Linked DNA regions of Hydrogenovibrio crunogenus. The protein of the gene in region 2 interacts with the protein of the main gene of each other region in a pairwise test. Links are inferred from orthologs where the notes say so. Each region holds a gene or a part of one and is shown on either strand. Other genes may lie near its edges. The genes, in order: GHNINEIG_RS07275 and purT.

Evidence for each region.
Region 1: the proteins of purT (region 2) and GHNINEIG_RS07275 interact in binary tests that used the Escherichia coli proteins (3 or more experiments, as listed by UniProt). The link is inferred for Hydrogenovibrio crunogenus from one-to-one orthologs.

What each region holds. Positions count from the first base shown.
Region 1 is NZ_CP032096.1:1,494,289-1,512,368, reverse strand. Bases 4,748-7,575 are described here. They hold GHNINEIG_RS07275 (polyprenyl synthetase family protein), read right to left. Parts: upstream 6,686-7,575; coding sequence 5,810-6,685; downstream 4,748-5,809. Other genes in these bases: GHNINEIG_RS07270 (peroxiredoxin), read right to left, coding at 6,816-7,418; queD (6-carboxytetrahydropterin synthase QueD), read right to left, coding at 5,339-5,716; GHNINEIG_RS07285 (STAS domain-containing protein), read right to left, coding at 4,957-5,247; GHNINEIG_RS07290 (prepilin peptidase), read right to left, coding at 4,748-4,947. Also shown: GHNINEIG_RS07305 (methyl-accepting chemotaxis protein), read right to left, coding at 1-2,391; GHNINEIG_RS07300 (3-deoxy-7-phosphoheptulonate synthase), read right to left, coding at 2,523-3,590; GHNINEIG_RS07295 (DUF3579 domain-containing protein), read left to right, coding at 3,848-4,141; more of GHNINEIG_RS07290, read right to left, coding at 4,162-4,747; GHNINEIG_RS07265 (CBS domain-containing protein), read left to right, coding at 7,630-8,265; trxA (thioredoxin), read right to left, coding at 8,411-8,782; GHNINEIG_RS07255 (class II fumarate hydratase), read right to left, coding at 8,826-10,220; GHNINEIG_RS07250 (hybrid sensor histidine kinase/response regulator), read left to right, coding at 10,342-12,270; GHNINEIG_RS07245 (response regulator), read left to right, coding at 12,343-13,041; GHNINEIG_RS07240 (NAD(P)/FAD-dependent oxidoreductase), read right to left, coding at 13,107-14,231; cobO (cob(I)yrinic acid a,c-diamide adenosyltransferase), read left to right, coding at 14,441-15,055; GHNINEIG_RS07230 (DUF5052 family protein), read left to right, coding at 15,184-15,480; GHNINEIG_RS07225 (hypothetical protein), read left to right, coding at 15,517-15,855; GHNINEIG_RS07220 (GGDEF domain-containing protein), read left to right, coding at 15,893-17,128; GHNINEIG_RS07215 (FKBP-type peptidyl-prolyl cis-trans isomerase), read left to right, coding at 17,173-17,619; GHNINEIG_RS07210 (PP0621 family protein), read right to left, coding at 17,616-17,882; sucC (ADP-forming succinate--CoA ligase subunit beta), read left to right, coding at 18,006-18,080.
Region 2 is NZ_CP032096.1:2,368,810-2,382,085, reverse strand. The notes cover bases 38-2,845. They hold purT (formate-dependent phosphoribosylglycinamide formyltransferase), read right to left. Parts: upstream 2,129-2,845; coding sequence 947-2,128; downstream 38-946. Other genes in these bases: GHNINEIG_RS11300 (putative bifunctional diguanylate cyclase/phosphodiesterase), read left to right, coding at 2,318-2,845; GHNINEIG_RS11310 (flagellar export chaperone FliS), read right to left, coding at 195-629. Also shown: more of GHNINEIG_RS11300, read left to right, coding at 2,846-3,823; mtnN (5'-methylthioadenosine/S-adenosylhomocysteine nucleosidase), read right to left, coding at 3,881-4,579; luxS (S-ribosylhomocysteine lyase), read right to left, coding at 4,602-5,123; GHNINEIG_RS11285 (glucosaminidase domain-containing protein), read right to left, coding at 5,141-6,025; GHNINEIG_RS11280 (PAS domain-containing protein), read left to right, coding at 6,235-6,693; GHNINEIG_RS11275 (MerR family transcriptional regulator), read right to left, coding at 6,711-7,559; GHNINEIG_RS11270 (cryptochrome/photolyase family protein), read right to left, coding at 7,592-9,031; GHNINEIG_RS11265 (chalcone isomerase family protein), read right to left, coding at 9,033-9,584; GHNINEIG_RS11260 (SAM-dependent methyltransferase), read right to left, coding at 9,684-10,901; GHNINEIG_RS11255 (DUF1365 domain-containing protein), read right to left, coding at 10,895-11,689; GHNINEIG_RS11250 (NAD(P)/FAD-dependent oxidoreductase), read right to left, coding at 11,682-13,028; GHNINEIG_RS11245 (SDR family NAD(P)-dependent oxidoreductase), read left to right, coding at 13,138-13,276. UniProt on the Escherichia coli protein: Involved in the de novo purine biosynthesis. Catalyzes the transfer of formate to 5-phospho-ribosyl-glycinamide (GAR), producing 5-phospho-ribosyl-N-formylglycinamide (FGAR). Formate is provided by PurU via hydrolysis of 10-formyl-tetrahydrofolate.

The DNA.
Region 1 (18,080 bases), 870 kb from region 2 along the record:
GCCTTTAACACTTTCGATAATATGACTTGATGTCTGGGTAACTTGCTCAACGAGGGAAGCGTTGTGTTGAGTAATCTCATTGATTTCAGTTAAAGATTGATTTACCTGTTCTATGCCGTGTGATTGATGATTTAAAGAATCATGCATTTCCGCCATCATCGAAGAGATTTCATCGATGGCTTGGGCATTTTCATTAAAAGATTTTTTCGTCAATTCGCTCAGTTCAATGCCTTGTTCCACTTTTGCCAAACTTTTTTGTGTTACGGCTTGAATGCTTTTTGCCGCTTCAGCAGATTTACTGGCCAAACTTCTGACTTCTGTTGCAACTACGGCAAACCCTCTTCCTTGTTCACCTGCACGAGCGGCTTCTACCGCTGCATTAAGCGCTAATAAGTTGGTTTGAAAAGCAATGTCATCAATCACTTGGGTAAAGTTAGCAATTTCTTGGCTGGCGCCTTCAATCTCTTTAATCGCTTCTGACATACGGTTGACAATGCTGACACCGGATAAGGTATTTTCTTTTGCAGCGGTACTCTTATTATTGACCGTATTGGCACTTGAGAGAGATTCGTTAATCTGTTGAACCATTTGCTGCATATGGTTCATGGTGTTTTGAATGGCTGAGGCTTGCTTATTGACCCGTTCGTTGAGGTCTTGATTGCCCATGCTGATCTCTTGCACACCACTGACAGCGTTTGAAGAAGCTGTTTGAACATCTGATAGCATGTTGCTGATATTGGAAGCCATGTCCTGCATATTGTTTTTCAATTCCTGAAGTTTTCCTTCAAATTCTCCCTCTATTTCAAAGGCAAAGTTTCCTTGTCGGAAGTGATCCAAGATATAAGATTTATGAGTAATGGCTTCATCCAGCTTGTCCAATGAAGTGTTTAAATAGGTTTTGAGTTGGCTCAGATCTCCTGGCATGTTTAACTCTATCCGCTTGGAGAAGTTACCTTTGTTCATCATTTGCATGACGTCTTTAACTGCTTCAATGGCATTCATTTGTGTTTCCATGGCTGAATTTAAACTCTCAATCACGATGCGATAAGCGCCTAAGTATTGATCTGAGGGTTCTGTAAAGCTTAAGTTTCCTTGGTTCAGTGCCTGGCTCATTTTCTGGATAGCTGTCATCGTGTCTGAAATCTGATGAATCGATGCATTAAAGTTATCTTTCAATGTCAGTAAATCGCCGGCGTAATCTTGCTCAACTTTTTTGTCAAACTCTCCATTAGACAGTGCAATTCCCACATCTTGTAGTTCGGTTGTGATTTGACGAAAAGATAAAATGAGTTCTTGAATGTTATGGCTCATATCGACTAATTCGTTTTTACCGGTGATGGGAGTCCATTGTTTAAGATCGCCTGTCTTAGAGATGAAGGCAATGTTTTTCTTAATACGGTGGAGAGGGCGTGTAATTGAGGCTACAACCACTAAGTTGAGTAGAATCATTAAGATTAAGCTGATAATGCTGATAATGGCCAATTGATGAATTTGTTCATTGGAAAGGAGGTTCAATTCATTAATCAGTGTTGTGGTGTTTAGTTGTGACTGATTTGATAACTGACGGATGATGTCGTTGGCTTCATTAATCAGTGAAATCAGCGAGCCATTATTGTCAGTTTCTGTCGTCATATAGTCTTTGATGTCGCTAAAAGACTCTTGATAGCCATCTCTTGCACTCACCAATTCATCGAGTGTGTCCATGTATTGGAAATTACCATCAAAAGCACTGACAATTGTTTCAATGTCAGAATTCGCGACATCTCCCAGTCCATTTTCATTAAATGCTTTGACTAATTTGGGGTTTTTGGTCGAGAGCATTTTACCGAGTATTAGTTGAGAAGTATTCAGCCGCTTTTGAATCGATGTTAGAGCACTTGACAATGTTGACTCTTCGGTTGCCAAATCGGTTTCTAAGAGAAGAGGTATTGTCTGCTTAAGTGTTTCCGTTGTCGGCTCTATGCCAAATTCAATGGTGTTATTAACTTCTTTCTTTAAAAATACATTTGAATTAGTGGCCTTTTTATACTTCCTTAAGACGCTTTCAAGTGTATGAATTGCCTTTTGATTTTCCTCACTGTGTAAAACCGATAGCATGGCTTCAGTTTGTTTTTTAAGTTCATCAATGGCCGAGTTGAATTTTTGGCTGGCAGTTTGGTTCTGACTTAGGATATATTCGTTAGAGAGTTGCGTTGTTAAAATCAAGGACTGCTGGAAGTTGGCGATTCTATCTGACTGCTCATGCTGTAAGTTTGATAAGTTGGTGGCTTTAACGCGTACTTCCGAAAGTGCTGACCAACCAATATAAGCGATGGACATTAAAAATAAAATAGATAAAAGGGTGTTGATAAAGAGTCTTAAGTTGATGGAGATAAAGTTGAAAAACTTCATAAGTGGAAGTACCTGTACATAAATATAACTTAAGACAAGTATATAAATGGATTATGACAGGCTGGTGACGAATCTATCACAATGTGATGAAGGCAAGGCTTCAACTACACTGTGATGAGGAAGGAGAGGCGTTATTTCTTGGCGGCGCGTCGTGCTTGAACGCCTTGGGCTAAGTCTTCTAACAAGTCTAAGCTCGATTCCCAACTGATACAGGCATCGGTAATGCTCTGACCATAAGTTAATGTTTGCCCTGGCTCAGCATCTTGGCGACCTTCTACTAGATTGCTTTCGACCATTGCCCCCATGATGTGGTCAGCGCCTTTTGACAGTTGTTCTTTGATGGATTGAGCGACCACCAGTTGTCTTTCATGTTGCTTATTGCTGTTAGCATGACTACAGTCAATCATTAACTTGTTCTGTACACCGGCTTTTTGTAATTGCTCAACCGCGTCTTTAACGCTGGCTTCGTCATAGTTTGGACCATCGTTTCCGCCTCTTAAGATAACATGGCAGTCTTCATTTCCAGTGGTTGAAAAGATGGCTGAGTGTCCCATCTTGGTCAATGATAGAAAGATATGTGGGTTGTTGGCGGCACGAATCGCATCTACAGCAATTTTAAAACCACCATCAGTCCCATTTTTAAAGCCAATTGGGCAGGATAGACCCGATGCAAGTTCACGATGCCCTTGGCTTTCAGTGGTTCTGGCGCCGATAGCTCCCCATGAAATCAAGTCGGCAATATATTGCGGGGAAATTAAATCCAAAAACTCAGTCGCACAAGCAACGCCCATGTCATTGATGTCCGCCAATAAGGAACGAGCCACTTCAAGCCCTTTATTGATTTCAAACGATTCGTTCAATAAAGGGTCGTTAATGAGGCCTTTCCAGCCAACCGTTGTTCTCGGCTTTTCAAAATAGACACGCATCACAATCAACAGGTCATCTCGATATTTGTCGGCTTGTTCTTTTAAACGCTTGGCATATTCCCGTGCAGCACCGGGGTCATGGATTGAGCAGGGGCCAATGATGACTAAGATTCGATCATCTCTCCCTGTGAGAATATTATGGATTTGCTGACGCGTATCGTAAACCGTTTGAGCAGCTGTTTCTGAAATAGGAAAAAGCTCATGAAGCTCTTGAGGAGGGCGAACTTCGGTAATGGTTTTGATTCTTAAATCATCGGTTTGATACTGTGTCATATTCTTCTCTAGCGCTACAAATTCGTTTCATGATAAAGACTGCATATTATGCCATTTATTTTAGTGAAAAGTTGGCTAAAAAGCATGAATGACTTTTGAATAAGTGTAAAAGCAGTTTCGGTATTTTAGGTTTTTATGAAATTATCTTTAAATAAACGAGGTATAAGGGTGGCTATTATAATGAGTTGTGCTAAAATTCGCGGTTGAGAACTGGTTGTTCAACTTCGAATAGAACCCTTATTTGGAAGGTACTGATAGTGCATTGTAAATACATCATTGAAGGCTATACTGAAGATGGAAGGAAATTCCGTCCGAGCGATTGGATTGACCGCATCGCATCGTTGATGGCCTCATACGGTTCTTCTCATCGTTTAGTTTTTTCCGACTTACTTCATCCTGAATTGCATGACGGTCAAAAGTGTTTGATTATTGATACCGAACTGGAAATCAAAGACCCGACTATGTTCGAGTATGTGATGAATTTTGCGAAATCCAATAATCTAAAAATAAGCCAGGTTTGCGATACGATGGAAACCAAGCTAGGTTCCTAGTAGCTAACCGCTACAGCCAGTTAAATTAACTGGCTGCCTAACAGTAAACTACTCCAGCCTCCGATGGCTAAAAATGGTCCAAAAGGGATGGGATCTTCCAGCTTTTTGACCTTAAATAATGCAAGTCCTCCGCCAATCACCAAACTGCTCAATGACGCAATCAGGATAATCTGCGGGATGGCCATCACACCAAACCAAGCGCCAAGCGCTGCGAGTAGTTTGAAATCACCATATCCCATGCCTTCTTTGCCGGTTAATAGTTTGAAAGAATGGAAAAGCGTCCATAGTAGCAGATAGCCGATTGCCGCCCCTAATATCGCTTGTTCCGCCGATACGTAATACGATTGGCTATTGATTAATAGTCCGACCCACATCAAAGGTAAACTTAAGCTATCTAAAATTAATTGGTGTTCAATATCAATAATTAAGATTGTCAGTAAAGTCCAAGAAAATCCAATGGCTATCAGTGCGGAGTAGGTTTGACCGAAGTACCAAACTAGTCCTCCTGTTATCAGCATGGTGCTTAGTTCTATTAAGGGGTAACGGACTGAGATAGGCGTTTGACAGTTTAAACATTTGCCTTTAGTCAAAAACCAACTGAAAACAGGAATCAATTGATACCAGGCCAGGGCGTTTTCACAGTGAGGGCATTTTGATCGAGTCAGGGTTAGAGAGTGCGCTTTTGAACTGGCGTCCAGATAGAGCATTCTGGGAAGTCGCCAAGTCAGCATTGAAATAAAGCTTCCAATGATCAGACCCAGGAGGCTGGCGGCAAAAACGGCTTCTACCTGGGTCAATTCAAGCATGGGAATAGGTTACGCCATTTTAAATAGTTTTTCGAAGTTAACCACTTCAAATACTTTAAGGATGTGGTCAGATAAACCACAAAGAGTGATGCGATTAGAGTCTTCACCTAAATGCGTGCGCAACTGGAGTAGCATCCCGAGGCCGCCACTATCAATATGCGATGTCTCGCTAAAGTCAATCACAATGTCTTTAAATTCGTTATCAATGTAAGCGGCTTGAAAATCGGCAAAAGAGTCAATCGTGAATTTATCACTGACGTAAATCCAGAGTGTTTGGTCTTTTATTTTATGAGTAATCATTATTGCGTATCCATTGTTGTGTAATGTAAGTATAGGATAAAAAAAATAGTAAGAAAAGCAGACAAGGAAAATTTAAGCGAATAAATTGTCTTTATTCACTGTAAATAACACAGTTACGGTCATTTTCCCAAACGGTTAAGCTATGCATGTTAACGGTGGATGACTCGATGCGTTGTTGGATTTGCTGATAAAGATATTCAGCAATGTTTTCTGCAGTCGGGTTTTTTTCTTTGAAATGAGGATGGTCATTCAAAAAAGTATGATCTAACTCAGAAATGACTTCCTTTGCATGGCGTTTGATTTCTTTGAAATCAACCAACATACCAATGTCGTTCAGTTTATCTCCGACGACTTGTACTTCTATTTTCCAGTTGTGTCCATGCAGCTTAGCACAGTCGCCTGGATAGCCTCTTAAGCTATGAGCAGAAGCAAAATCGAGTAAAGTTTTTAAAACGAATTGTTGAGCCATGATTCAATGCAGTTAATGTTAATAATGAATTGAGTCGCATTATAACAAAACTGTAAGAAAATAAATAAATTAGCGTTAAGATCTTAAATAAAATTAATGTTGGCGGCAGGCGATGTAACCAATGAGTTCTTTTAAGAAGGGATTAGCCAACTGCAAAGCGGATAAGCTTTCCAGTGAGTCTTCTATTAGTTCATCACGCAATGCTTTTGCTTGTGCGGTTCCGAGCAGTTTTGGATAGGTGGACTTATCTGCGGCTTCGTCGCTCCCCTGTGGTTTTCCTAGCACTTCAGTACTGCTTTCAATATCGAGAATGTCATCGTGTATTTGGAAGGCGAGGCCGATTTTTTGTCCTAGTTTTGCCAGGCCTGGCTGTTTTTCAGGGTAGTGTGTCGATTGGGCTGCGCCCATCAGTAATGAAGCGGTGATAAGAGCCCCCGTTTTCATTTCATGCATGGCTTGAAGTTGAGATAGTTCCGGTAAGTGCCCATTAGACTGGATATCAATGATTTGACCACCAATCATTCCGGCACCGCCACTGGCCTGGCAAAGAAGAGTAATGAGTTTGACTTTATCGGATTCGGTTAAAAAAGGGTCTTGGCTTAATGTTTCAAACGCTAAGGTTTGCTGCGCATCACCAACCAAAATGGCCGTTGCTTCATCGAATTGAATGTGGCAAGTCGGTTGTCCTCGTCTTAAATCGTCGTCGTCCATCGCAGGTAAATCGTCGTGTACTAACGAATAGCTATGAATCAGTTCAACGGCGCACGCAGCGGCATCCAGTTTATCCAGTGGAATGTCTAAGTTTTCACCAACCGCATAAACCAAAGCAGGGCGCAATCGTTTGCCATTATTTAAAGTCGAATATTTGATGGCTTCGAACAATGAAGAGGGGATGTTTTTTTGCCGGTTCAATAAGGCTTCGAGTTTTTGATTTACTCGTTTTTGATAGCGTAGAAGCGTCGTTTTCAAAAAAATAATTCCACGTTCTTTTTGAAAAGAAGCCTATTGTAAAAATAAGCTTTTTTCAGAAAGATTGTTAAAAGTTCGGAAAAAAAGGCCGTCATTTGACAGCCTTTTGTGTTGTATGATGCTGAACGAATTATAGTTCTTCACCGTGTTTTGAAAGATAATCAGCTACGCCTTCAGGAGAGTCTTTCATGCCTTCATCGCCTTTGTTCCAACCGGCTGGACAAACTTCACCATTTTCTTCGTGGAATTGAAGAGCTTCAACCATGCGAACCATTTCGTCAACGTTACGACCTAGCGGTAAATCGTTAACAACTTGATGGCGAACAACGCCTTCTTTGTCGATTAAGAAAGCGCCACGTAGTGCAACATTACCAGGGTGTACAATGCCATAAGCGTCCATAATTGAACCACCTAGATCCGCAACCAATGGAAATTTAACAGGTCCTAGCCCACCTTCGTTTACAGGGGTGTTGCGCCATGCGTTGTGAGTGAATTGCGAATCAACAGAAACACCGATCACTTCCGTCCCTAATTCTTTGAATTTTTCAACACGGTGGTCGAATGCAAGAATTTCTGATGGGCAAACAAATGTGAAATCTAGAGGGTAAAAGAATACAACAGCATACTTTCCGTCGATATGGCTTTTTAAGTTAAAGTCATCCACAATCGTTCCATCTGCAAGAACGGCAGCTGAAGTGAAATCGGGGGCTTTTTTAGTAACTAATACTGACATAGCTTGTTTCCTTTGATTTAGTTTAAATTTGATGGCAATAGTATAGTCAATTTGTCGGCTATTGAAAACAGCTTTAGCCGGGTTGTGTTGTTTGTCGTTTTTGGTTCACTTTCTTGAATAATGTAGCTGGTTGAATCTAAAACATAATTAACCTATTTAAAAACAATGCCGATATAATATTTATTAAAGTTTTTTAAAAGGAGTGAAGGCTATGTTTATAGTTTATTCACCTGAGGGTCGAAATTTCATCGGCGACAAACAAAGAATGCCTGGTTTAAGAGTCGAACCCGTAAACCGTGTGTTGCCGATTGGTGATTCTGAAATGGACGAACAGCTAAATCTTGAAGAAGAGTATGCTTCAGTCAGAGGAAAATCCAAAGAAGCGCTGGCTCAATATGAATCGGTACAGCACGAAAAAGAGCGAAAGTTGGTTGTAAAGGTTTCGGACATTATGGTTCAACCTGTCATTACGGTAACAGCAGACCTTACCTTAGTCGAAGCGTGGGAAATGATGCGGCATTCCAACATTCAACATTTGCCGGTCGTTAATGAATCTTCGGCATTGATTGGGTTGATTTCAGCGCATGATATTTTGATGCGCGGCATTATGGATACCGAGGGCAATATTGAAGAAATTCGTGATGGAACCGTAGCCGATGCGATGAATGAAGAGGTGATTACCACTAAAGTAGACACAGATATTCGTCGTGTAGCCTATGTCATGAGTGAATATGCGTTAGGGTGTTTGCCGATTATGTCCGAAGTCGATACGGTGATTGGAATTGTCACATTGTCCGATATCGTTCGTCGGTTGGCAGAGGAACCGCCACTTGAAATTTATGCCTAGTGGCGCAGAAGACTGTACAATCCAGGGTTCTTCAAACTGAAGTATACTGCCTGCAAGCATCTAATCAGAAAGCTTCTCTCGCAATCCGGATTGATATATTGATTTGAAATCAATAGGTTAGATTGCAAGAGGAAGCTTGGAAAATTTATGCGTTTTCTTCTTGTGCTTTTGCCAAGTCTTGGCGCACTTTTTCCATATCCAGTTCTTTCAACTGGGCAATTCCTTCTTCGAAATTGCTTTCTGGAATCACACCCGGGTTTGAGAAAACCACAATTTTTTCACGCATAAACACCAACGTTGGAATAGAACGCACTTGGAACATGCCTGCTAAGTCCTGTTGTTCTTCAACATTTACTTTTGCAAAAACAATATCAGGATGCTTTTCAGAAACGGCCTCAAATGTCGGAGCAAATTGTTTACATGGACCGCACCATTCCGCCCAAAAATCTAGAATAACAATGTCATTGTTTTCGATAGTGGATTCAAAATTTTCTACTTTTAAGTCTATAACAGACATAGGTTCTCCTTAGGTTTAAAAAAATGGGACCGAAAACATGCCATTATTCATTCGGGTCGGGGTTGCCGCCCTCTGTCAATAAAGCAGGGTTAAGGTATTTCTTCAGTGTTTCTTCATCCAGATCCGTCATGGCTTTGGCAACCTCAAAAACAGGCTGACCGGTTTCGTAAGCTTTTTTCGCAATTGCCGCACCGGTTTCATAGCCAACCAGGCGGTTTAAGGATGTGACCAGAATAGGGTTGGTTTCAAGTGTCTCTTGAATTTTTTGTTCATTTACCGTGAACCCTGTAATGGCTTTGTCGGCCAAAACGTCAGCCGCATTCGCTGCAATCTCCAAGCTCTGTAATAGATTGTTCGCAATCATTGGAAGCATGACGTTTAACTGGAAATTACCTGCTTGTCCACCCACTGTAATGGCGGTGTGGTTCCCCATGATTTGTGCGGCGACCATGCAAACCGCTTCTGGAATGACCGGGTTGACTTTGCCGGGCATGATGGAGCTACCCGGTTGGAGTGCCGGCAGTTGAATTTCTGCCAGGCCTGCCAGTGGGCCTGAATTCATCCAACGTAGATCATTGGCAATTTTCATCAAACTGCTGGCGAGAACGTTGAGTTGACCACTCAGTTCAACCGATGTGTCTTGCGAACTTAATCCTACAAACAAGTTGTCCATCGGGTCGAAATCAATGGCGGTGATGGTGCTTAAGTTAGCGCAGACTAAACGGCTAAATTCTGGATCAGCGTTAATCCCGGTCCCAACAGCAGTGCCACCTTGCGGTAAACGATGTAAACGTTTTTGAGTGTCTTTTAAACGCTCAATATTGTCTGAAATCAAATGTCTCCAGGCCCCAATTTCTTGATCGAGACGAATAGGGGTTGCATCCATCAAGTGAGTACGACCATTCTTGACGATGCCATTGAGTTCAATTTCCTTGTTTTTTAGCGTTTGTGTTAGCTTTTCTAAATTCGGTAATAGGTGTTCTTCCAATGCGATTGCTGCAGCGACATGAATTGCGGTCGGTACAACATCATTGGAGCTTTGACTCATGTTTACATCATCGTTGGGATGGACTTCCGTACCCGTTAGTTGTTTAGCAAGGTTTGAAATCACCTCATTGATATTCATATTGGTGCTGGTACCAGACCCTGTTTGGAACACATCGATTGGAAAGTGGTCAGCATGTTGTCCTTGAATAAGCTCTTTCGCAGCGGCTTGAATCGCAGTTGCTTTTTCTTCCGAAATTAATCCTAACTCCAGATTTGAGTTGGAACAGGCAAATTTTACATACGCCATGGCTTTGATAAAAATAGCCGGCATAGGCGTGTGACTGATCGGGAAGTTGTCGATGGCTCTTTGTGTTTGAGCGCCATAAAGTGCGGATTCAGGAACCTGTAGAGTCCCCATGCTGTCTTTTTCAGTTCGATAATTTTGTGTCATTAGAAAGAATCTTTAGCTATATCGTCCGGATCACTTTAGACCCGTTCGTGATTGGTAGATTAAGTTTTAAATTGTTGCTATTCTATCGTATTAATAACGAAAATTATAGAAAGTAGCACTTATGGTTTTAGATAAAGAGTTTCTTGGGCAGCTGTTGTTGGAAAAGAGTTTGTGGTGGTGTTTTAGCCTATCAGAAGAGCAAAAAGGATTCCAGGCATCCCCAGCTTTGGCCGATAAAATCGGTTCGGAAATCACGGACTATGAAACCTTTTTATCTTATTTAGTGCCGGAAAGCCGAGATCAGGTGATTTATAAGTTAAACAATGCCGGGCACCAAATTAAAACTGGAGAACGGATTTTAATTGGTTTTAAAGTGGGAGAGAAAATTACCTGGCTGATTAATGAGTTGAATTTGACTGAAAAAAAAGGCGTCCCCGTTGCCTATTCCACTTGTCTTGAAGTCTCTGAAATGCATGAGCTGGAAGAAAAGTTGATTGAGTCGCACAGTCAGTTGATTATTGACCAACTTCAAGCCAAAGAAGAAATGGCAAAAAAAGAAACCGAATTGTTGCAACAACAATATAGTGAGCAAACCCAGTTTTTAGCGATGTTAAGTCATGAGTTACGTTCGCCATTAATGGGGATGAACAGTCTGATTTCCATCATCAAAGACCGTTATTTAAAACAAGAATCGATTTCCGATCAATTGAAGATTATGCGCCTGACGATTGATCAATTGAACTTTTTAATTAACGATATTCTGACTTACTCTCAAACAGAGTTTAATCGCATTCAATTGAATCCGACCATGTTTAGATTGGATGAAATGGCCGATTATGTCAGCCATTTAACCAAGTCGATTGCTTCTGAAAAAGGCATTTTTGTGTCATTTTCATTGAACAGTCAAAACAATTGCTTTTATGGTGATCTTGTTCGAATCTCGCAAGTGTTGGTGAATTTGATTGTGAATGCGATCAAGTTCACTGAATTTGGCGGGGTGTTTGTTGAAATCAAAGGATCCGACAAACAGCTTGAATTGCATATTTCCGATTCAGGAGAAGGCATTGATGAAGCCGAGTTGGGCAGTATTTTTAAGCCGTTTAAGCAGCTTGAATCGAAGGGGAGCATGCAATATATCGGTTCCGGACTGGGGTTGGCGATAGTCAAAACGTTAGTGGACTTAATGGGCGGCACGATCAATGTCGAATCAACTAAAGGGGTGGGAACGTCCTTTATTGTAAAGCTTCCAACGAAGCCCGGTACATGTGCTCAAGCAGAAAAATCACAACCGCAAGTTGAGCCGGTTCCAGAATTGGTTTTGTCGAACTCATGTAATTTTCATGTATTGATCGCCGATGATTCTGTTATTAACCGCAAAGTGCTTGAGACTTTTCTACATCAGTTGAATTGTACGGTTGATCAAGCAAAAGATGGAGTCCAGGCCTGGGAGAAATTTCAGCAAGATTCCTATGACTTTGTGTTTTTAGATATCCAAATGCCTGGTTTGGATGGTATTCAGGTCTGTCAGAAAATCAGGGCGTTACCGGATCATCAAAAGAAAAAGTTAAAAGGTGTTTTTGCTTTGACCGCAGCTCATACCGAAGCTGAAGTTGAGTTAGAAGGTATTAAGGTCGATAAATCAATTTTTGATGAATGGTTAGAAAAGCCCGCCTCACAGGATAAGATTATCCATTTGTTGAATTGTAAAGAGCATTTGACCCATGAAGAAAGTTCCGAGCAGTTCTCTGAGGAGGAGAGCAAGGCTGACCATTTTGCACAAACTATTCCGGAAGAATTAAAGCATCTGATTCCGCAGTTTATCGAAAATACGCTCAATGAAATTGCCCATTTGAGAAGTGAAGTTGAAGTTGGCAATGAAGAAGAGGTCAGAAAAATACTTCATCGCTTAAAAGGGAATATGATGTTGTTTAATTTAGAGAATATGGTACAGATTGTGAAAAAAATGGAACAGCTCGATGACTATCAAGATAAGGCGAATGTTTATTGTTTAATAGGACAAGTTGAAAAAATTTTAAATGGTTTGTATTAATTTTGACGTAAAAACGTCTATAATATTTCCAGTTAATACATAATTTTACGATTAATACAGAAAGGATTTCGCATGGCAAAGGCAAAACCTAAAGTACTCCTGGCAGAAGATCATGATTTGGTTCGTGCTGGATTTAAATCCATTTTAAATTCAGATGGGACCGTTAAGGTCATCGCTGAAGCACAAGATGGCGAAACCACACTTTCTTTGATTGAAGAAAAGCAGCCAGATATTTTAATTATCGATTTATCGATGCCTAAGTTAAGCGGTTTAGCAGTTATTACCCAGCTTAAAAAACAAAAAAATCCAATTAAGGTGATTGTTTTGACCGCAGCAGAAGCGCCTAATGTCTGGAAAGAAGTGTTGGATCTTGGCGTTGAAGGACTGGCACTTAAGTCAGTTTCTAAGGCAGAGCTGGTGTCAGGGATTAAGTCTGTGATTGCGGATCAGAGCTTCATACATTCTGAAATTCAACCAGGCCTGGATGCCTATCTGGCGGAGTTGGAAGGACAGAAGGTTCCGGAAGAAGATGCTGGAGATAAGCCGAGCCGACCTAAAAAACTTTCCGTTCGTGAAAAACAAGTCATCAAGCTGGTTGCGGAAGGGTATAAGACTAAAGATATTGCAGACATGTTGGAAATTAGTGATCGTACGGTCTCTAAGCATAGAGAAAATATTATGACTAAATTGGGCATGACAGCATCGGCTGAATTGGTGAATTATGCCAGCCATATTGGGTTGCTTAAAGTCGCGTTGGACGAAATTCGTTAAGAATCTATTTTTGAATGGTTAATAAAAAAGGGGCGATTCGCCCCTTTTTTATTTTATAAAGATGGTTATTTATATTGTTTGATATACCAACGTTCAAAAAATCGTTTTGCAAAGTGCATCAAGCGACATTGCGGTAGCATAATCGTTCCTTTTTCCGTGCGCTTAATCAGCACGCCGTGAGAAAGCGTATCGATGATGCAGACTAATTCATGTTTGAATGTTTCAAATTCTGTTTTTCCGTGTAGCTCTGCAACAAGATTACGGCTGGCGGCCACCGCTTGTAAATCTGCCATATGAGCTTGTTTGGCTTGCCATTCTGGTCCAGGATAACTCCCTGAATCTCCTGCAACATAGGTTTTCTTCATTCCTTCAACCTGGCAGAGTTCATTGGCTTTAATCAAACCGCCTTCCGATTTAGCGATGTCAGAATTTTGCGACCAAGCTGGCCCTGTCATGCCGGGCATGAAAAGAATCAAATCCGCATCAATCTCACCCCCCTCTGTCATTACCTTGTTGGCTTCAAACCCTTTCATCTTGTGGCCAAGATGAGTTTGGATGTCGCGCTTAGCCATCATTTTTAAAACAGCATCGGGCACTTTATCACCCAATCGCTTTCCAGGTTTTGGTGCGGGGTTAAAGAAGACCAGTTCAAACTGACTTCGACGACCTTGTTGTCTGAGCAAGGTGTCGATTCCGAACAGGAATTCAAACATGGGGCCACCTCGCATGGCTGAGGGCTCTTTCGGGTTGCCGCCAAAGCCAATGGCAATCGTACCGCCTGATAGGTTGTCCAGACGATCCTTGATGTCTTCAGCAGCTTTGATGCCTTCGCAAGGGGTGATGACGTGTTCAATCCCCGGTAGTTTTTTGATGAAACGTCCCCCTGAGGCAATAATTAACCCGTCATTATTGAACGTTCCTTTGTCGGTGTGAACCACTCGTCCTTCATCTGTAATGTCTGTGACAGAGGCTTCAATGTGCTCGACTGTTTGTCGGTTGAAGTAGTTGGTTAAATCGATTTTTAAATCGTCAGCTTTACGAAGCTTTGACGGAATCCAGATTAAACTTGGAAGATAAACCAGTTCTTTTGATGGCGAAATGACGGTGATTTTAGCAGTGGGCGCGAGTTTTCGAGTTTGTTTTATCGCAGTCAAAGCGGCAAATCCTGTGCCAAGAATGGTGATATTCATCTGTGTTTAATCCTTTTTAATCGAAAGAGTCATCATATAAGAAGACACTTTTTTTCTAAAATAGAAAAAAGTTAAGAGACCTTATAAAAAATAATTATGCGGAAGCTCTTAAGCTATTTTTAATATCAAATTTATTATACGGGTTTAACCTAGTGTTTTAGTAAGAATATCCGCTATACTCTTTTTACAGAAATTATGCAGGATGCAAGATGGCAAACTCAGTAGACCCTTTAACAGAGAAGCACAATAAAATCATGAAGCGCCGTAAAGCATTCATGGATCATAAAATTCAAAAAGCGACCGGATCAAAAGGCCTTTTGTTGGTGAATACCGGTGATGGTAAAGGCAAAAGCAGTTCGGCATTCGGTATGGTCGTTCGTGCGTTGGGGCATGATATGAAAGTCGCGGTTGTTCAGTTTATTAAAGGGGCAATGGAAACCGGAGAAGAGCGTTTTTTTAACCGATTTCCTGATGACATTATCTTTAAAGCGATGGGAGAAGGTTTTACTTGGGATACGCAGGACAGGGCGCGTGACATTGAAATTTGTGAAGTGGCCTGGAGCCAAGCCAAGTCTTTTTTACAAGATGATTCAATCGACTTGGTGGTATTGGATGAGCTGAATGTCGCATTAAGTTATCAATATTTGGCGTTTGACGTCATTCGAAAAGACATTGAAACACGTTGTGAAGGACAGCATGTGATTGTCACTGGAAGAGGTGCGCCCGAGGAGTTAATCGAGATGGCTGATACCGTTACCGAAATGACTTTGGTAAAACATGCTTTTGATAAAGGGATTCAAGCGCAAGCAGGTATTGAGTTATAGAACGTTGTTTTTTAAATGAAAGCGGTACAAGGGCATATGGTGTTGTCTTTAAAAGTTTTCCTTTGTTTTTTATGTGGTCTTAAAACGTGTAAAATACGATCTGTTTATTTTGAAAAAAGGGGTGTGAGATGAAGTGGATTTTGGTTCCCGTGGTGCTGTTCAACCTTTTGCTTTTGTCGGGCTGTGAAAAAGTGTCCAATACGGCAAAAAATATTCAATCGGATTGGGTAGGCTTAGATCGCAAAATAGAAATTTACAGCTGCTATTCCGGTAAACTGATGAAAACGTATCAGGGCAGTGTCAGACTCAACCCGGACGATAAAATTGCTTCATCCACCTCTTTTTTAGTGGATGGGAAGAAGTTGCACACCAATATGTGTTATATCGTTTCCGAAATAGGAATGAAAGAAGAACCTGCTAATTAACCTGTGCGACCGTGGATTTAATGGATTAAGGAAAGTATGAAGTCGATAACTAAAATAGTCATGACCGGTCTGGTCGTTTTTTTGGCAGGGTGTTCAGGCGTCCAAACGAAAGAAATGGGTCAGGATGTGTATTATCTAACCAATTTCTACAACGAGCCGCCAAGAACTTTTTCAAGTTGGTCTATGGAAAGCCAAGCAGATGAACTTTGCCCGTCTGGGTATGATGTACTCAGTAAGAATGCCGGTAAACTGGGTGAATTTGGTTATAACGATTTTGCTTGTGCGGCTGGACAATCTTGTGACTATGTAATGGAGTGGCGTATTCGTTGTTCAGATAAGCCAAAACAAGAAACGTCTATTTTTGGTAAGACGTAATTTGATTAAGATAAAGTGACTTGAGAATGCTTGTTTAATGGCTTTTTTGAAACATTATACCTGGTTGTTAGGGTTGACAGCATTTGCCGTTTGGCAAATGCCGAATATCCTGACGTGGCCACTTAGTACCCAAAAATTATTACCCTGGTTACCTTATGTTATTGCCGGTCTAGGGGTGTTTGTTGGTATCTTTTTGAACCGTTTACAGCCGATTCTGATTTTGTTGAGTTTGGTCTGTTTCAATATCGGTATGCAATATTTTATTCCGGCTGGATCAACAGGCTTGTCTGCGGTAACGTTGTTTCCAGTGTTGGCGATATTGCTGCCACTTAATTTACTGCTCTGGTTACTCTTTCCGGAGCGAGGCATCCACGATAAGTTTTATACGTTGTTTCAGTTGAGTTTGCTGGTCGGGCAAGTCTATTTGGTTTACTGGGTGATGGAAAACTTGCCCTTAACTTATTGGCAGTGGATTTCTCAGAACATTGGCATTGACGGGCTTAACTTATCGAAAGCAGCTTTGATTACGATGGTCTCCGTTTGGCTAATTTTAATGCTGCGAAATGCCTTGTTAAACCAACCTAAGGTACTTGATAGAACGGTGGTGTTTGTTCTGTTCTTGATGGGGTTCGGTTTAAATGCTTTTTACCAGTTCGGTTCCATTGCCTGGGTATCGTCGTTTGCAGCGACGATGCTGTTATTATCGTTGATTTTTGATGCTCATCACATTGCGTATACCGACCAATTAACGGGGTTAAATGGTCGTCGTGCTTTGTTGGAATCTTTCTTGGGACTGGGTCGAAAATACAGCATTGCCATGATGGATATTGATCACTTCAAGTCCTTTAATGATACCTATGGACATGATGTCGGTGATGCGGTGTTAAGAACGGTCGCTTATGAGCTATCTTTAATCTCAACCGGTCAGGTTTATCGTTATGGTGGCGAAGAGTTCACCATTGTGTTTAAAGGTAAACAAGCTCAGCAAGTGAAGCCTGCGTTGGAAGTTGTTCGGCAAGCAATTGAAAATCGTGTCCTAGAGGTTGAGAAACAAGGCCAGCCTGTGGAAACCAAAGTAACAGTCAGTTTTGGTTTGGCAGAGCGCAATGACCAATTTAAAAAGCCGGAAGAAGTCATGAAAGCCGCTGATGAAGCCTTATATAAAGCGAAAAAAGCCGGTCGAAACCGTATTGTTGTTGAAGGAGAATCTCCTAAAGCTGTCTCTAAAACAACCAGGCCTGGCCGAAAGTCTGTTAAAAAGAAAGAAGCTTAAACCGTCGATTAAATGAACCTGAAAAAGTGAGAAGGTAAGTCGTAATGAATCCCGAAAATGTCAAAACCGTTCAAGAAAACAGCCAAGTTGAAATTAGTTTTAAACTGAGTTTACTGGATGGTACTTTGGTTGAAAAAACGGAAGAAGATGAAGTGTTTGCTTTTCAGATCGGAGACGGCCAGTTTTTGAATAACTTGGATGAGCTCTTGATTGGTTTGGAAGTAGGGACAACAGGGAAATTTACCTTAATGCCGGAACAAGCTTTTGGTTTGCCGGATCCAGTGAACTTTCAAACAATGCCAAAATCAGATTTTCCAGAAGATATGCCGTTGGAAGAAGGGTATGTGATCGGTTTTAATACCCCTACAGGAGAGGAAGTTCCCGCAACGATTTATGATGTGAAAGAGAATGAGGTGGTGATTGACTTTAACCACCCTTTGTCAGGGCAGGTCGTCGTCTTTGAGGCAAAAATCGAATCTATTTTAAGTTAGTTATTTGAGTTGTTCGCCAGTGCTTTGTGTTCTTCTGAACAGAAGAAGTGAGTCTGTTCAGGGGTTGTTTGAACAAGCGCTTCCGTTTTTGGAATGTGAACGCCACAAATTTCACACGCAACCATTTCTTCGTGTTGGTTTTGATTGGCTTGGCGATTAGCCTCTTCCTCCTTTGAGGCGCGGATTTCATTGATCCGTTTCAGACTGAAACGGATCACAAAGAAGATAAAAAGTACGAATAATAAAAAAAATAAGGCTCTCATTAGGTTTTTCAGCTCTTGTTTAATGCATTTATTGTCTAAAAATCATAAAATAATTGCAATTTAAATCTCACAATGTCTCTCAATTCATAGTAATTGAGTAGTGTAACCTTTTAAAGGCATTCAATGAACTTACATGAATATCAAGCAAAATCACTGTTTCAGCAGTATGGTATCCCTGTTCCTAAAGGGGTAATGATA
Region 2 (13,276 bases):
CAATAGAGTGCTAATGTTTTTTTAATTAAACTTATTGTGTTTTATTTCAATGCCTTAAGAGTATTTTGTAATGTAGTTTATAATTATGTTAAGGCTTAAGTCAGGAATAAGGTCGAGAAGAGATATGTTAGGAAATGAAAAAATAAAAAGAGCCGGAAAAAGGAGGAGAAACCGGCTCTAATTAAGGCGGATAATTAACCGTTTTCGGCTAACTGGCCTGTTTGGTGCATCATTTCTAACCAGGCATCACGCACTTCGGTTAGGATTTCAATGGCGCTGTCTAAATAGAAGGAATCCTTTTCAAAAACGGCTTCTTGAATGGATTTATCGGCGTAACGATATAATTCATCTAAATCATATGCCAAAGGCGTATTTTCTGACATGGATAAACGATCACGTAAAGCGTCTAAAATCGTTGTCATTCGGCCTAAGTGGAAGCCTTTTTCGACCAAAGCATTACTTTGATGACAGACTTTTGCTAAGTTTCCTTTATCTACCACGCCTTGTAGTAGTAAAAGAATGGTCTTGCTTGGATTGTCAGCCAATTTTGACTCTGTATCTGGGTTACGGTTGTATTCTTGAAGAATAGGGGCTTTTACATCTGATGTCATTGTTTGATTCGTTGTCATAATCATGCTCCTGTGCGGTCATCTGATTTATTGAACATTTAAAAAATTCTTTCTGTCTTTTACAGAATCATAGAAAGTTCTAAAGTTATTCTGCTAAGGGTCGAGTAGCAGACAGCATGCCATATCAATAAAGTTGTTGTTAAGTTATTGATATTTATTGTTTATTTGTGTTTGTCTTGAGTGGCGTTGTTTGAATAAAGAAAAGAATTGGCTGGAGGTGATAAAGATTGTCAGTTATTTGGCAATGACGTTTTGAAAGGGTCACTTTTAATACGTGTTTGAGTTAAGCACGGCATAAAAGTGACAACTAAAGGCGTTTAGAATTCCACCTTTACTGCTTGAGCTGATGCTTTGGCTTTTTCAATGGCTTTTTCAATCGTGATATCGCGCGCGAGCGCAACCCCCATCCTACGACGACCGGCAATTTCTGGTTTACCGAATAATCGGATTTGAGTGTCCGGTTCTTTTAATGCCTCTTCAAGTCCACTAAATTGAGTTGTTGTTGAGTGGCCTGTTGGAAGGATAACGCTGGAAGCAGAAGGGCCATGCTGTGTAATGTTTGGAATCGGTAACCCTAAAATCGCTCTTAGATGCAGTGCAAATTCAGATAAATCTTGAGAGATTAAAGTAACCAAACCTGTATCATGAGGGCGCGGCGAAACTTCACTGAAGATGACTTGATCATCTTTAATGAATAATTCAACGCCAAATAACCCCCAGCCGCCAAGAGCATCGGTAATTTTGATGGCAATTTTTTCCGCTGACTGAATAGCTATATCAGACATTGGGTGCGGCTGCCAGGACTGACGATAATCACCGTCTTCTTGAATATGGCCTATTGGCGCGCAAAAGCTGGTGCCATTTTTATGACGGATCGTCAATAAGGTGATTTCATAGTCAAAATCAACAAACCCTTCGATAATCACTTTTCCTTTACCGGCACGTCCGCCTTCTTGTGCATAGTGCCAGGCTGACTCTATGTCAGCTGTCGACTTTATGACGCTTTGCCCTTTTCCTGATGAACTCATGATTGGTTTGACTACACAGGGCATGCCAATGGTTTCTACGGCTGCGATAAAGTCTTTTTTATTGTCTGCAAACGCATAAGGGCTGGTTGGAATGTCAAGATCTTCTGCAGCTAAGCGACGGATGCCTTCTCGATTCATAGTGAGTTGAGTGGCTTTGGCAGATGGAATAATGTTAAAGCCTTCCTGTTCCAACTCAGCGAGGGTGTCGGTTGCGATGGCTTCGATTTCCGGCACAATATAGTCAGGCTTTTCTTTTTCGATGATTTGTCGAAGAGCCTTTCCGTCCAACATGCTTAAGGTGTAGCTGCGATCTGACACTTGCATCGCCGGTGCATTTTCATATCGATCTAAGGCAATCACCTCGAGTCCAAGTCGCTGCGCTTCAATCGCTACTTCCTTTCCCAGTTCGCCTGCACCACACAATAAAATTTTAGTAGCGGTCTTTGAAAACGTGGTACCGATTTGCAACATGGCATTCCCCTTGCTTATTGAATCCGTAAAAAGAAACAGCCAAATTTATCGGCCGACAATATGAAAACTTGAAGGCAATTATAGTGGATTTTATCCATTTCTGAAAAATAACAATGAATGTCAGCAAAATTTTTAACAGACATTTCAATTTGCTTTTCAGGTAAGGCAAGGGATGTAAGGAATAATAATATGATTGAGTTCGCACAAAACACGACTTTGGAACCGCTTCTAGATCACTTGAAGTTTGATCGTCGTATGACATCGCCTCAAAAATTTGAGTCGTTTCCAGATATCGCTGCGAATGAAAAGTCCAGTGTAAAAAGATTACTGTCCGAATTACAGCACAAGTTTTCAGACTCGGTTGATGTTGCTTATTTAATTGAATCCGAAGTCAGTTCGCGGACGGCGGACTTATACCGTAGAGCAAATTACGATTCTTTAACACACTTGCCTAACCGTGCCCATCTTCATGATATTTTAGAGAATATGATTCAAGGAACGGAACATAAAGGAAGTGTGTTTTCATTATTGTTCTTAGATTTAGATGGTTTTAAAGCTGTTAATGACACTCAAGGTCATCATATTGGAGATGAATTATTACGACATGTCAGTGGACGACTGATCTCATCTGTTCGAGAAGGCGACATTGTGAGCCGATTAGGCGGTGATGAGTTTGTGGTTTTACTGGCTGAAACAGAAAACCGAACTGAAGTGGAAGACGTTTGTCAGCGTATTATCAATGAGGTGTCTCGACCATATTGGTTTGAAGGGCAAGAGGTTAGAACCTCTACCAGTATTGGTGTTTCCATGTTTCCGCAAGATTCGAAGCTTGCATCCGAGCTGATTGAAACGGCAGATGAAGCTTTGTATGTGTCTAAATCTAAAGGGAAAAGAACATTTCGTTTTTATAATGATGTAAAGCAAGAAGTACCTGCGCATAAACATATTATTCAAGCAAGGTTCGATGCCGCTGTTTTAAATTCAGAATTTGCTACTTATGTTGAACCACAAATTGATTTGAAAGAAAACCGAGTGGTTGGTGGTCATCTCAGTATTGAATGGCAAACAGCCGATGAAAATCAACAATCACTTGAATCATGGCAGCATTTACTGGCAGGAAACCCTGCGGAATCTTCGATCAGTTTATGGTTATTGGATAGTGCTTGTTTTTATTTAAAGCAATGGTTAAAGGTCGATGCTGAATTTGTGGTAACGGTTCCAATCATGGAAGGGCTATGGCGCCAAGAAGATTTTGCAGAGCTTTTAAATCAGAGAGTTAAGCAATATGGCATTCCATCCAGTCAATTGCAATTGGCGTTTTCGTTGAAGAGTTTTGACGTTTTTGATCAGGGTTTAAGGGATTGTTTACAACAGTTATCCGATCAAGGGTATCAACTGACTTTAACCGGGCTAGGAGGGCAATCCTTTAATTTTTCGATGCTGGTTGGGTTAAATATTCAAGAGTTTAAGTTTGATGAAGTGTGGTTGCATGAGCAACTTGAAACGCGTTCTGGGCAACAATGGGTTAAAGCATTGATTCAAATGGCGAAAAGTTTAGATGCGTGTATGATTGCGACCGGGATTATCTCTGAAAGTCAGGTACAAAATTTGACTGAGTGGGGATGTACCCTTGGTCAAGGTGCTTATTGGTCTGCTCCGATAGAGGCCGCTGAATTTAAGCAATTAATGATTTAAAGATGAAAAATGGCTTTGTTACTTTTAGTAACAAGGCCAATCTTGAGACAGAACCGTTTAAGGTTTTAAGTGGTTTAACATTTCCAGTATAAGGCGTGCCGAATGAGTGGCAGCCTTATCCAGATACTGTTCAAACGTCACGGCATTTTCTTTGCCTGCAATATCCGATAAAGAACGAATGATCACAAAAGGCGTTTCAAATGCATGGCAGGTCTGCGCAACGGCAGCAGCCTCCATTTCGCAAGCAATCATGTCGGGAAAGTTTTCTCGGGTGGTGGCGACATCTTCAGGCAGGTGCATAAAGCGATCACCGGTGGCAATCAGACCATGCATATGCGTGACTTCCTGCAAGGCATCTATGCTGCGTTTAGCAATGTCAATCAAGCTGCTATCGGCAAGGTAGCACTCGGGATGTCCTGGAACTTGTCCTCGTGCATAGCCGAATGGAGTGACATCGACATCATGATGACAAACCGATTGGCTGATGACGATATCCCCCACGTTTAAATCAGTATGGAACCCACCTGCAGAGCCAGTATTGATCACATAGTCCGGCTGGTAAAGTTTGATGAGTAACGCTGTTCCAATTGCAGCATTCACCTTTCCTATGCCGGAGCGTAATAGAATGACCTCAATGTCATTAATCTGCCCCAGATAGTATTCAAACCCACCGTGAATTTCTGTGTTCAAGTTTTGGATTTGGTTACGCAATAAGGCAACTTCTTCTTCCATGGCACCAATGATGGCAACTTTCATAGAACGTCCTTTTATCTGTCTTTTAAACTTCGTTGCCTAGTGCTTTCAGAGTTTCTTTATCTAGAGCAATATTTTCATTTTTATTCACGCCAATGCCATGATCAAGAATGTTTTGGGCAATGGATTTTGCCTCTTCTAAAGAATGCATTTTGTAGGTGCCACATTGATATTCATTTAATTCAGGAATGTCTTGCATTTTTTCAACGTTCAGCACGTCTTGCATGGCTTTCATCCAAGCGTCGGCCACACGTTTTTCATCCGGTGTACCTATGACGCTCATGTAAAACCCAGTGCGGCAGCCCATTGGTGACACATCAATGATTTCTACATCATCAGCATTTAGGTGAGTGCGAATAAATCCGGCAAATAAATGCTCTAAGGTATGAATGCCCTTTTCGCCCATCATGTCGACATTTGGTTTGTTAAAACGTAAATCGAAAACAGTGATGGTATCACCACCGGGTGTTTTCATGGTTTTAGCAACTCGGACGGCCGGCGCATTCATGATTTTATGATCAACGGTAAAACTATCGAGTAATGGCATGGTCAATCCTTTGTAAGTTATGATTTCTGGTTGTATTGTGTAAGTTTATTGTAACGAATCATGCTTTGTAATTCCTCAACATATTCATGTTTTCGAGCGGAGTAATTCACCAATCCTTCTGTCATTTTCAGTCCGGTTAAAGGTTGCTTCTTTTGACGAAGCTGAGCACGAATCTTTCTCAATTGGGCATAGGTGCGATGGCTATTCAAGTTATGAATATAGCTTTTGACAGAGTAGTAAGGGTGGTCAAACGCTCTAACTTCATGAATGGCTCCCTTGCTTCGTTGCTTTGGAACCAATCCGCATCCTTTTGAAAAACACCACTGTCCAAAATAGTTGTTGGCTTGTCGAGCAAAGCGAGATGTGCCCCAGGCACTTTCATTTGCTGCTTGGGCAAGTGCCAGCGAGGTCGGAACGACATCGATTCGGGTAAGCAATGCTTTCAAATCCGACGTTTGAGTCGGGTTTAAATCTTCCAATCCATATAAATCCCCTTCCTTTTTCAGCCAGGCCTGGTCGGTTTTTGAAAGCGTTTGTGCGGCGATTAATGATTTGAGATGGTCACGCTTTTTCATGACTTGTTGATTCGCTTGGTGAATTAAAGGCGTCATAAACTCGAAAAAAGCTTGTTTTCTAGGGGGGCCCGCAGCGAACGCTTTAAATTTTGGTGGAGTTTCCAGCTTTAAGGAAGGTTTTTGAGGCTCAACTGGAGCGGAAGAGGGAACTGAAGCCTTTTGGGGGACGGCTGTCGTCATTTTATCGGTTGTTTGGGATTTTGATTCAGCAGTAGCAGGAGTCTTTTTGTCGGCTGAACGAGTTGAAGAAGCGTCATCACAGCCTGTCAATAAAAAGAGGCCACTGATTAAACCGACCAAAGAACGGGTTAGGACGATTTTTTTCATTACAAATCCTTGCTAAAGTGGTTAAAACAATGGCTATATGATAACGGATTGCAGCCGTCAGTTGTAAATAACCTAGTCTTCTTCTCGGGTATGAGGGAATCATAAGGGAGCTGATAAGCTTTGTCTTTTTCGATAAAACCTTAATCTTGCTATTTTTTTATTAAGATAACTCCGCTAGAATGAATTCACTTGAAATGGGATGCATGGTTATGAAAGATACGAAATTACGTTATGGCACCTTGTTGCAACTGGTAGAAAATGCGCAGGATGGCATAGTGGTGGCAGAAAAAGAAGATCATGATACGATCTTAATTTATGTGAACCCCGCTTTTGAAAAACTCACAGGCTATAACGCAGATGAAATTTTGTATCAGGATTGTCGTTTTTTACAGGGCAATGATACAGAACCGGACGCGGTTAAAACCATTCGTTCTGCGATTGATACGGCAAAACCGGTTCGAACCGTTTTAAAAAACTATCGGAAAGATGGTACAAGCTTCTGGAATGAACTGAGTGTGACGCCGTTTTATGATGAAGTCGATCAGTTGACCTACTATATTGGCATTCAAAAAGATGTGACCGAAGAGGTTGAATTAAAGAATCAGCTGGATGCGGCTCAAGCAAAAATTGCCGAATTGGAAAAGCAACTTGAAGCGGGAAAAGTTTAAACTTTTCCTTTTATTTTTTATTGAGTCAATAAAGTATTACTGAGTGGGCGGTAAGTCACTTGTATGTGATGAGATAAGTCGCATGATTTTTGATTCAAAAACAGAAAAAGCTCAAAGCTTGGATGGGTTTCAATCCAATGCTGCCAATCGTTATTGTTGAAATTTCCCGTCTCATCGACCACTGCAATTCCCATACATTGAAGGGCTTGAAGCTCGGCTAGTAGCGTCTCAAAAACGATGTTTCCGGGCGGTTGCCATAAAGGGTAAAACCCTTTTGAGACCATATATAGCGCCGCCAAAGCGCCTTGAACACTGCTGGTTTCTGGCGAGGTTTGAACCCATACTCGTTTCAGAGGCTGAGTCAGCTGGCGTGTTGATAAGTGAAGTCGTGAATATAATCGGGGCAATAACAGGCTTTGCCAAAGACGGTAAGACGGTGCTTCCGGGGCCTGTGACAGTTCCAGAGTCAACTGTGAAAACAGGTCTCGCCAGAATTCACTAGGATAATCCGCCAAAACGGTATCAAGCAAGGCATTGAGTTCAACAATATTTTGGTTCTTCAAAAGTTTTGTCAGTTGCGGCGCAAGCTCTTTTTCCAGTTTGGGTTCAATCGTCTCTGGCTTGGCGGCATCAACTAGGTTTTTGATTTGACTGATAGGGATGCCCTGCTGTGTGAGCTGCACCACCTCTCTCAGCGTGTCAATGTTGTTCTGAGTATAAAGACGATGCCCTGAGTCGGTTCTCACCGGTTCAATTAAACCATAACGGCGCTCCCAGGCACGAAGAGTGATTGGGTTGACGCCAGTTAATTTGGCCACTTCCCGAATGGGAAAAAGTGCATCGCTGGTTGGTTGAGAGTTTTTCATAGCTGACATCTTATACAGTAGTTATACATTCGTCAATGAATCTGGTTTAAAGATTTAAGGGTCGCCACTTTTTCTAAATGGCGTTGGCGTGATTCCGTTAAATCAATGATTGGACGAACACGTTTTTCGTTTGGGGTGGTTTGCCAAGGTGCGTGAATCTGTTTGCTGGAATAGGGGGTTAATTCAGGCAGCCATTGGCGTAAATAATGGCCTTCTGCGTCGAATTTTTCACTTTGTCGAACAGGATTGAAAAGGCGATAGTAAGGGGCAGCATCAACACCGCAACCAGCGACCCACTGCCAGCCTAAGGTGTTATTGGCTGGATCCGCATCAACCAGAGTATTATTAAACCAATGCGCCCCGGCGCGCCAATCAATATCGGCATTTTTGGTGAGCCAAGAAGCCACCAGCATACGAACACGATTGTGCATCCAACCTGTTTCCCAGAGCTGTTTCATGCCCGCATCAATAATTGGCACGCCCGTGTGTCCCGCGCACCAGGCCTGGTAGTTTTTTACTTGTTCAGGGTCTGCTTCCGATAAAGGGCGAAAGAAAGTTTCGAATTTGGCTTGAAAAGGGTGGGTCTCAGTGTGAGGGAAATGCCACAAGATACTGCGGGCAAACTCTCTCCAAGCCAATTGTCTCAACCAGACATGAATGGCCTGGTTGGCAATGCCGGGTTCTGTTTCTAATGTTAATAATTCAAATACAATGGCTCGGCTGTGAATTTCGCCAAAATGTAAATGTGGTGACAATTGACTGGTGCCTTCAACCGCTGGAAAGTCACGATTTTGTTCGTAGTGCGCCAGCCCTTCGTTGAGAAAGCGTTCAAATTTTTCCCAGGCCTGGCGTTCGCCTGTTTGCCAGTGTTGCATGACCTTTCGGGCCCAGGGGCGGGTTGAAAGGTGAGTTAAGCTTTGAGGAAGGGTTTGATCCTGTCCGGATTGGCAAATGGTTCTGGCGGTTTTCTCCAAGGAGTTTATCGCATGAGAGAAGGGAAGTAATTCTGACAGCTTCTGGCTTAACGTGTTGTAAAAAGGGGTGAAAACTTTATAGGGTCGTCCAGATTGATTGAGTAACTGGTCATAAGGAAGCCAGTTTTCGGTGTCAAAGGCACGTAATGCTACCTGGTAGCGTTGACATACATTGAGCGCTTGCTGTTGCATGGTTTTAAATGGATGTCCGAGCTGAAACGTGTAGAAAACTTGTTCAATCTGGTAGGTTTGAATCATGTGGTCTAATTGCTGCTCAAAGTTGCCTTCAAGACACCATAGTCGGCCATCGTGTGCCTTAAAGTCCTGCTGGAGTTGCTGTAAGCTGTTAGCAAGCCAAGCAGTATTGGCGTCACCGATGGTTTGTTCAGGGTCGTGAAAATACGCCACAATAATATCGTCTGACTCCGCCAACGCCGCTTCTAAGGCAGGGTGGTGTTGAATTCTGAGTTCACGTTGTAACCAAACCAGTGTTTTCATACTATAACCCTTTTAAAAGATTGTTTTTAACCGTATCTGAAAGCGGCGTTTTTCCTAACCAAAGACCGAAGTATAGCGCTTTGAAACCAGGCGTGTTATTTTCAAACTTCAGTTGATTATTTAGCCATAACTGAGTGCCGTTGGTCCTATCGTAGGACAGGCGATAGCAATCGTTTGGCGAAACGCTTTCATAAGATAAGTGTAGCGCATTCACCGCTTGTGAATGAAGTGGAGACAGTGGTGTCGGTAACCCTGTTTCCGCTGCTTCGACAAAATCTTTTTGACTTAGCGGGACGTGATAACACAATTTTAGATTGAGAGCGGTCTGGTCTGTAAGCAGATTTTCCAAAGTCACTTCGTCTGAGACCCACAGTTGTGCATCATAGACAGGGATTACCCCCGCCCAATAGGCGGTTGTTTGCCCTGTCTTTTTGAGAGTGGGAATTGCTTCTGCCAAGATGGGCATGGGGCGTCCCACCATAGCAAGAAAAAGAATAAAAAGGGCAACCCTGCGAACGGGTTGCCAACCATGGAGATTCTTTAAAGGACCCATCTTTTAACGTTTCCTAAGGTGTTTTTTGAAAAAACAAGATCACTTCCCCGACTTTGAAGCCCCATAAAGAGTCGAGACAACATAATGGCATCCTTAGCCCTAAAAGCGCTTTTCTAAAGTGATTTGGTAAACAGAGATATGTTGTTGTTCGAATCCGACACGACAATAGTCTAGATAATAACGCCAAAGTCGCTGGAATGATGCGTCATATCCCATTTTTTCCAAAGTTTCTGATGAAGCGTTGAATTGTTTCATCCAGTGCGAAAGAGTGGTGGCGTAGTCTTGACCGAATTCAAACTGGTCCACGATTTCGAATTGATGCTCTATCGCCAATTGATGGAGTTGTTCCAAGCTTGGAAGGAGCCCTCCCGGAAAAATGTACGACTGGATAAAGTCGACGCCATTTTGATAAGTTTCCGCTTCTTCATCATCAATGGTGATAATTTGCAACACGGCTTTACCATGGCTTTTTAAATTCCGTTGAAGCTGTTCAAAATAACGGTGCCAATACTCCTTTCCAACGGCTTCAAACATCTCAATGCTGACGATGTAGTCATATTGACCGGTTTCATGTCGGTAATCCTGAAGGGTAATATCCGCTTTGTTGTTGAGTTGGAGGGCTTTCAAACGGTTTGAAGCGTAGTTTTGTTGTTCGATTGAAAGCGTGAGTCCTTTATAGTCGATACCTTTTTGGGTCGCGATTTCAGCAAACCCACCCCATCCGCAGCCGATTTCAAGCACACTTTCTTGTCCATGCAAAGGTAATTGATCCAGAATACGTTGGTATTTTTGTTGTTGAGCTTGCTCTAACGACTCGCCTTTTTTCAAAAAGAGTCCACTGGAATAGCTCATGCTGTCATCAAGCCAGAGTTCATAAAAATCATTACCGAGGTCATAGTGGGCGGCAATATTCCGTCGACTATTGGAAACAGAATTATGGCGTCTGCGATGACGCCACAAATGCCAGATGCCTAGCGGTTTTTTATGATGCAGAAGCTGAGTAAACTCAGCGCGGTTTTGGTGTGCCAAAGTCATGAGCTGATGTAAGGATGCCGTTCGAATAGAATGTTCAATATACGCTTGAGCAAACCCTAGTTCACCCTGTGTTTTCAGTAAATACCCGAATCGCAATATAGATAGAATTTCTAAGTCAGCATGACTGCCGGGGAGCGGGCCTTCAAAGCGATAGGATTGTCCCAAATACTGCACCGTGAGACTGCCCTTTTGAATATGTTTGAAGGGCAAGGTTTGGATGAACTTCTGCAATAGGTGAGAAGGCATCATCCATTCGATTGGCGTGGTAATAAGTTTCAACATAATGTCATCTCCGAGTGACTGTGTTGGGTCTGAGATAAGTGTTTCGGGGTTGGATGAAATTTTCCCCCTTTGACCCAAATTTTGAGCGCCCACCAATGAATCAATAAAAGAACCTTGAGTGAATTCATTGGAAAATGAAGTGTTGCTTTTAATAAAAGTGCGTTCGTAAGGGGATGTTGTTTGCCGATTTGAGTGGCGATTAAAGTTGGTTTATTTTGTTCATATTGCCTGATCCACAGTTTGTAATGTTGGCCAGGGATGTAAAAACGAAATTGATAAAATGCATTCATACTGATAAAAGGGGAGACATGAAAATCTTTGTTGGCGCGAGCTTTCAATGTCTGATTTGGAAGAACTAATGGCTTTCCTTGCCGAGTGAGCACGTAATGATGCCATTGACCAAATGTATTGCTGACTTCACCGATGATGCCGATGAGTTCATTATTTTGGTTGTAGGCATACCAAACGGCCAAAGGATTAAAGATCACTCCTAGCATTCTTGGAGAACACACCAGTTCGATTCGATCCGCTGGAGAAGGTAATCCGTAGTCTGCTAACAGGGTGTTGGCCCATTCCCGCCAAGAAATATTTGGATCACGTGCGCCATAGTCTTTGGTGAATAAGCTGATTAAGTTGAATCGATTTAGTGATAGCCACTTTAATTGCTCGGACTCTGTTTCGATGCGATCGATATCGACCTTTAAGTTAAAGACTTTGTAGTTAAATCGATATTGAAACGGGCGTAAACGCTGATGCATCACGTCACAGAGGTATCCTTGGCTAGGCATGATTGGGTTCCTCATCCATCGGTGTGTCTTTTTGCCACGGAAGCGTTACGCCAAAGTATTTTGCAATGGCAACGGCGCTGCGCAAACCATCTTCATGAAAACCATATCCGGTATAGGCGCCGGCGAAATAGAGCCCATGTTTTCCTTGAAGATCGATTAAGTGCTTTTGTGCTGAAATGGCGGCCTGGTTAAAGACCGGGTGATCATACTCAAACACTTTGAATGTCTTGTCTGGGTCAGGTTGTTTAATCGGGTTCAAGGTCACAAAAACCGGGGTCTCGGTTTTAAGGGATTGGAGCCTATTCATCCAATAAGTGACGGCAACCCGCTTCTCTTCGTGTTGCATTTCTCTGAGATAGTTCCATGCGGCCCAGGTGTTTTTGCGGCAAGGCATTAACTGAGTATCGGAGTGAAGGTAAGCGGTATTTTTTTGATACTGGAAAGCCTGAAGTAGACAAAAATCGGGTTGATAATCCTCGGCAATCATTTGATAACTTTCATCAGCATGGCTGGCTAGTACCACTTGGTCGAAATAAGAAGCTTTGCCAGATTCAGTGGTTACTTTGACTTGGTTCGCACCAGGATCTGGTGTCACTTGTGTGACTTTATTGTGTTTCAGGTGTGTAAAGGTTTCTTGTCGCAAAATAGCCTTTAAATATTCAATGCTGCCATTTGCAACCGTTTGCCATTGTGGTCGATTTTCTATATTTAATAATCCATGATTTTCAAAAAATTGTAAGAAGCTCAAAACCGGAAATTTGAGCATGGTATGCGTTGGGCAGGACCAGATAGCTGCCGCCATCGGCAATAGATAATAGTCGCGCATCGCAGGCGACATCTTATGTTTTTCTAAATAATGCCCTAATGTCATCTCGACCAAGTTTTTAGAACGAGCGGCTAGGTCCTGTTTTGCTCTTCGGTTGAAGCGAACAATATCGCTGATCATATTCCAATGCGTTACAGAAAAAAGATTACGTCTTTGTGCAAAGAGTGTGTTGAGGTTATTGCCAGAATATTCAATTTTTCCATTGTCGATGGATACCGCAAAACTCATTTCTGTAAGGATTGTCTCGATATTCAAGTGTTGGAACATTGCGGTTAATAACGGGTAATTGGGTTCGTTATACACAATGAATCCGGTGTCCACAGGTAAGGTCTGATTTTGATCGTCCTGGATTTCAACCGTATGAGTATGACCGCCAATATAGTCATTTTTTTCAAACAGGGTAACGTCATGGTTTTGGCTTAAAAACCAAGCGCTTGCAATGCCGCTGATGCCGCTACCAACCACAGCGATTTTCTGTTTTTCTGGCATTATTTTGGTGGTTTCTGTATTCATGACGCTTCACCTTGTATAACTAATATGCTATTATTTATACATAAGTTATACAGTTATGCAATACTTGATTGAAAAATTTATGGATTTAAGTATTTGATGGAGTATAAAAATGAGAAGAATATGGATTGTGGGAGCCTCTTCGGGTATTGGGTTGTCTTTGACGCAATCGCTGTTACAGGAAGGGTATTTGGTGGTAGCTTCTTCTCGAACGGCAGAGCAATCAGATGAATTAACATCGTTAAAAAAAC